2 linked regions of the Methylomagnum ishizawai genome follow. The protein of the gene in region 2 interacts with the protein of the main gene of each other region in a pairwise test. Links are inferred from orthologs where the notes say so. Each region holds a gene or a part of one and is shown on either strand. Other genes may lie near its edges.

What was found.
Region 1: the proteins of typA (region 2) and rlmKL interact in binary tests that used the Escherichia coli proteins (3 or more experiments, as listed by UniProt). The link is inferred for Methylomagnum ishizawai from one-to-one orthologs.

What each region holds. Positions count from the first base shown.
Region 1 is NZ_AP019783.1:1,803,868-1,806,828, forward strand. It holds rlmKL (bifunctional 23S rRNA (guanine(2069)-N(7))-methyltransferase RlmK/23S rRNA (guanine(2445)-N(2))-methyltransferase RlmL), read right to left. Parts: upstream 2,602-2,961; coding sequence 400-2,601; downstream 1-399. Other genes in the region: K5658_RS08270 (acylphosphatase), read right to left, coding at 1-264; K5658_RS08280 (hypothetical protein), read left to right, coding at 2,836-2,961. UniProt on the Escherichia coli protein: Specifically methylates the guanine in position 2445 (m2G2445) and the guanine in position 2069 (m7G2069) of 23S rRNA. Methylation occurs before assembly of 23S rRNA into 50S subunits.
Region 2 is NZ_AP019783.1:3,238,900-3,241,825, forward strand. It holds typA (translational GTPase TypA), read right to left. Parts: upstream 2,413-2,926; coding sequence 589-2,412; downstream 1-588. Other genes in the region: pssA (CDP-diacylglycerol--serine O-phosphatidyltransferase), read left to right, coding at 1-523; K5658_RS14755 (potassium transporter Kup), read right to left, coding at 2,578-2,926. UniProt on the Escherichia coli protein: A 50S ribosomal subunit assembly protein with GTPase and nucleotide-independent chaperone activity, required for 50S subunit assembly at low temperatures, may also play a role in translation.

The DNA.
Region 1 (2,961 bases), 1.4 Mb from region 2 along the record:
CTCGAAACCCACGCAATCGCCCAACGGCCTTTCCTCGACCACCCGGCATTCGTCCACCCGCGCCAAGGGCGGGCCGGACCGGCACCAGGCCAGGAATTGGGCGATGCGTTCGGGCGGGCCCTCGGCCAGGAGTTCGACCCCGCCATCGGCGCGGTTACGCGCCCAACCCGCCAACCCCAATTCCATCGCCTGGGCTTTCGCCGTCCCCCGGAAATACACGCCCTGTACCCGACCACTTACCCATACATGCACACGCTGTCGCATCGATCCCGGCCTCGCCCCCTTTCTGGTTTTCAAGTCTCCGATAGTGAACGCCCTGTCTTGGGCCGTGCGCCTGTGTGGTGTATCGCTACAGGCTGAGCAACATTACATCATAAATCGTTTCGCCCGATATCCGGATTAGCGGCTGATCGCCCAACAGCGATGGATCCGCGCATCCCGCTCGAAATCCTTGGGGAGCGTCCGGCGGCTGATGTCCTCGATCCGCAAATCGGCCAGCGCCTCCGTATCCAGCTTGAACCTGCGGTGGTTGGTGGAGAACAGCAACTTGCCGCCCGGTGCCAACAGCGCTACGCATTGGCGGATCAAGCCGACATGGTCGCGCTGCACATCGAGGGTGTCGCGCATCCGCTTGGAACTGGAGAAGGTCGGCGGGTCCAGGAAAACCAGGTCGTAGCGCCAACTGCCGCGCACCGCCTCGGCCAGCCATTCCAGGCAATCGGCTTGGATCAACTCGTGTTGATGGCCGCGCATCCCATTGAGTTCCAGGTTGCGTCCGGCCCAATCCAGATAGGTGCGCGACAGGTCGACCGTGGTGGTGGCGCTGGCCCCGCCGCGGATGGCGTGGACCGTGGCCGTGCCGGTGTAGGCGAACAGGTTGAGGAAGCTTTTCCCCTGGGCTTCCCGCTGGATCATGAGGCGCACCGGGCGGTGGTCGAGGAATAGCCCGGTATCCAGGTAATCCTCGAAATTCACCCAGAATTGGCAGCCGCCTTCCTCCACCACGAAGAACCGGCCCGATTCGGCTTGTTTCTCGTATTGGGCCGTGCCTTTCTGGCGGCGGCGGGTTTTGAGGAAGATTTGGGCGGGCGGTAGTTCCAGCACCGCTTGGATCGCGGCCAGGGCTTCGAGGCAGCGGTGTTCGGCCTTGGCCGGATCGACCGTGGCCGGGGCTTCGTATTCCTGGACCTGGGCCCAGAGTTGCTCGCCTTGGTAGAGATCGACCGCCACCGCGTATTCCGGCAGATCGGCGTCGTAGAGCCGGTAGCAACTGATGCCCTCCTGCTTGGCCCAGCGGCCCAGGTTTTTCAAATTCTTGCGCAAGCGGTTGGCGACCATGGCCGCACCGCCGCTGTGGACATCGATGGCGCGGGTTTGGCGGAATAGGGCGCTGTGCTGGCGTTGGGCTTCGCTCGGGGGGCCGCCTTCGCGCGGGGTGAAGAAGCGTTCCGGCGCGATCTCGAAGTTGAACAGCTTGCATTCGAGGGCCCCGTTGTAGAGGGCGTAGAACCGGCGGGCGCGGATGCCGAGCTTGAACGCCAGTTCCGGGTTGCCGGTGAACACGGCGGCCTGCCAGCCCTGGAAATGTTCGCGCAGGGTCGCGCCCAGTCCGGTGTAGAGCGGGACCAGGGTTTCCTCTTCGCCCAGGCGCTCGCCATAGGGTGGATTGGCCACCACCAGGCCGTGGGCCAGGCGCGGGCGGGCTTCGGCCATGGCTTTGCGCTCGATGTGGACCCGGCCACGCAAACCGGCGCGTTCGACGTTGGCGAGGGCGGTGTGGACGGCTGTGCGGTCGATGTCGTAGCCGACGATGGGGGGTAGATGTTCCAGTCCGGCTTGGGCTTGGGCCTGGGCCTCGTCGCGCAGGGTTTGCCAGAGGCCGGCCCGGTGTCCGCGCCAGCCCAGGAAGCCGAACCAGGACCGGCGCAGGCCGGGCGCGACATTCGCCGCCATCAGCGCGGCCTCGATGGGCAGGGTGCCGGAACCGCACATGGGGTCGATGAACTGCCCGCCCGCGGCGGCGAACTTGGGCCAACCGGCGCGGAGCAGGATCGCCGCCGCGAGGTTTTCCTTGAGCGGGGCCTTGCCGCCGTCGAGCCGGTAGCCGCGTTTGTGCAGGCTGTCGCCGGACAGGTCGATGCTGGCGGTGGCGAGGTCGCGGTCGAGATAGAGGTTGATGCGGATTTCAGGTTCGGCGAGGTCCACCGAGGGCCGGGTGCCCGAGCGGGCGCGGAAATAATCGACGACGGCGTCCTTGACCCGTTGCGCCCCGAACAGGGTGTGGGTGATCTGGGAACGGTTGGCGGCGAAATCGACGGCGAAGGTGGCTTCGGCGTCCATGTGGTCGGCCCACTCGATGCGGGCGGCCCCGGCGTAGAGGGCTTCGGGGCTGTCCGCCGGGAATTGGGCGATGGGCAGCAAGACCCGGTTGGCGAGGCGGGTCCAGAGACAGACGCGGTAGGCGGTTTCGAGGTCGCCGCCGAAGGCGACGCCGGCCTTGGCCTCGGCGACTTCTGGAATGCCCAGGTCGCGGAGTTCCTGGGCCAGGAGGAGTTCCAGCCCCAGGGGGGCGGTGGCGAAGAAGCGGTGGGTTGGATTCATGGGATCGGGCGTGGCGATGGGCTATGGGGAAAAGGGGGGACGCACCATAGCATGTGGGGGGGCGGGAGGATAGCGGGAGGAATGTCGCGGTTTGGGGGATTTTGCCATTGACGGTGATTCTAAAATGAGCGGTGTGCTTGATGGGCGAGATAGTTTGGCGTAGTGTCTGGGCTGTGATTCGGAAATGCCTATGGGTTATAAAGTTTCCTTCAACCTTAACTTGCCAAAACCGCCATGAAACCTTTCAAACTTACAATTTTATCGATCATCTTGTTGTTATCGCAGCCGGTCTTTGCCGAAGAAGAAGAGGAGGAGGATGTCAATGGTAAGGATTACGTCAAGATTTTTTTTCTTCCCAGT
Region 2 (2,926 bases):
ATACGACAGCATGGCCGACATGGTCTCGTTCGGCGCGGCTCCGGCCCTGGCGATGTACGTCTGGTCGCTGGCGGGCCTCGGCAAATTCGGCTGGGTCGCGGCCTTCGTCCACGCGGCGGGCGCGGCCCTGCGCCTGGCCCGCTTCAACACCCAGGTCGCCACCGCCGACAAGCGCTATTTCCAGGGGCTGCCCAGCCCCTCCGCCGCCGCCATCCTGGCGGGCTTCCTATGGTTCAGCGAGAGCCATGGGGTCCAGGCCGAATCGGTGAGCTATATCGCCGCCGGGCTGGCCCTGGCCACGGGGCTCCTGATGGTCAGCAATTTCCGCTATTACAGCTTCAAGGATTTCGACCTGCGGGGCCGGGTGCCCTTCCTGTGGGCCATCCTCATCATGCTGGTGTTCGCTCTGGTGTTCACCAACCCGCCCTTGATGCTGTTCGTGATCTTCGGCGGCTACGCGGTGTCGGGCCCGGCCCTGACCCTGGTCCGGTTGCGCAAGATGCGGAGCGAGCGCAAGGTCTAGGGCTTTTCCCAACCACCGGGCATAAAAAAGCCCCGCCGGACCGGCGGGGCTTTTTATTGTCCGGCCTATTCGGCGGCGGCGGCGCGGCCCGCCCGTTTGCGGTCGTTCTCGGACAACAGCTTCTTGCGGATGCGGATGGACTTCGGCGTCACCTCGACCAGTTCGTCGTCGTCGATGAATTCCAGCGCCTGCTCCAGGCTGAACTTGATCGGCGGGGTCAGCAGGATGTTTTCATCGCTGCCGGCGGCGCGGATATTGGTCAATTGCTTGGCCTTGGTCGGGTTGACCACCAGGTCGTTGGAGCGGGAATGGATGCCGAGGATCATGCCTTCATAGACCTCGGTGCCATGTTCGATGAACAAGCGTCCGCGCTCCTGTAGGTTGAACAGCGCGTAGCCCAGCGCCTTGCCCGCCACCATCGACACCAGCACGCCATTGATGCGCTGGCCGATATCGCCCTTCTTCATCGGGCCGTAGTGGTCGAAGACGTGGTAGAGCAGCCCCGTGCCGGAGGTCGCGGTCATGAACTCGGTCTGGAAGCCGATCAGGCCACGCGAGGGCATCATGTATTCGAGGCGCACCCGGCCCTGGCCGTCCGGCACCATGTTGAGCAAATCGCCCTTGCGCTCGCCCAGCTTCTCCATCACCGCGCCCTGGTTGGCCTCCTCCACCTCGATGGTGACGGATTCGTAGGGCTCGCAAGCCTCGCCATCGATCTCGCGGACGATGACCTCGGGGCGCGACACGCCCAGTTCATAGCCCTCGCGGCGCATGTTCTCGATCAGGATGGAGAGGTGCAATTCGCCGCGGCCCGAGACCTTGAACTTGTCGGGGTCGGCGGTATCTTCCACCCGCAGCGCCACGTTGTGCAGCAATTCGCGCTGCAAACGCTCGCGGATCTGGCGGGAAGTCACGAACTTGCCCTCCTTGCCCGCGAACGGCGAATTGTTGACCTGGAAGGTCATGGTCACGGTGGGCTCGTCCACGGTCAAGGGCGGCAGCATCTCCACCGCGTCGGGGGCGCAGATGGTGTCGGAGATTTCCAGGGCGTCGATGCCGGTGAAGGCGATAATATCGCCCGCGCTGGCCTCCGGCACCTCGACCCGTTCCAAGCCTTTGAAGCCGAACACCTGCAACACGCGGGCGTTGCGCTGCTTGCCGTCGCGGCTCACCACCACCACCGGGGTATTGGTTTTGACCGCGCCGCGCTGGATGCGCCCGATGCCGATCACGCCGACATAGGAGTTGTAGTCCAACTGGCTGATCTGCATCTGGAAGCCGCCCTCCTCCTTGACCAGGGGCGGATGCACCTTGTCGACGATGGTCTGGAACAAGGGGTCCATGCTGCCCTCGCGGATGTCGGGATTGTCCCCGGCATAGCCGTTGAGGGCGGAGGCGTAGACCACCGGGAAATCCAGTTGCGCCTCGGTCGCGCCGAGCTTGTCGAACAGGTCGAAGGTCTGGTCCAGCACCCAATGGGCGCGGGCGCCGGGACGGTCGATCTTGTTGATGACCACGATGGGGTGCAGCCCCAGGGCGAAGGCCTTCTGGGTCACGAAGCGGGTCTGCGGCATCGGGCCGTCCACCGCGTCCACCAGCAGCAACACCGAATCCACCATCGACAGCACCCGCTCCACCTCGCCACCGAAATCGGCGTGGCCGGGGGTATCCACGATGTTGATGTGGTAGCCGTTCCAATCGATGGCGGTGTTCTTCGCCAGGATGGTGATGCCGCGCTCCTTCTCCAGGGCGTTGGAGTCCATGACCCGCTCCTCCACCTTCTCGTGGGCGGCGAAGGTGCCGGATTGCTGTAGGAGCTTGTCCACCAGGGTGGTCTTGCCATGGTCGACATGGGCGATGATGGCGATGTTGCGTAATTTTTCGATCATGATGGGAAAAATGACCCGGATTCGGGCGGGGATGGGAAAAGCCAGGGATTCTAACAGAGTCGGGCTGCGATCCGTCAGGCGCGGCTTAGCGCATTCCATGCCAAGCCCGGCCCAGGGCGAAACACAGCGTCCACCCGATGGCCTATGCGCCCCGCGGAGCGGGATTCACAACACCACTTGGGTGCCGAGTTCGATCACCCGGTCGGTGGGAATCCTGAAATAGCTGGCGGCGCTGCTGGTGTTGCGGGCCAGCCCGATGAACAGCTTCATGCGCCACAGCGCCATCTGGGGGCTGGGCGAAGGCAGGAGGGTTTCGCGGCTGAGGAAGAAGGTGGTGTCGGCGGGATCGATATCGAATTCGCGGCTGCTCGATTTCAGCACGCGGGGGATGTTCGGGGTTTCCATGAAGCCATAGCGCAACACGATCCTGAACATGCCATCGGCCAGCTTGGTCACTTCCCGCCGCCGCTCCGCCGCCACCCAGGGCAAGGGCTCGGTCAGCACGGTCATGACG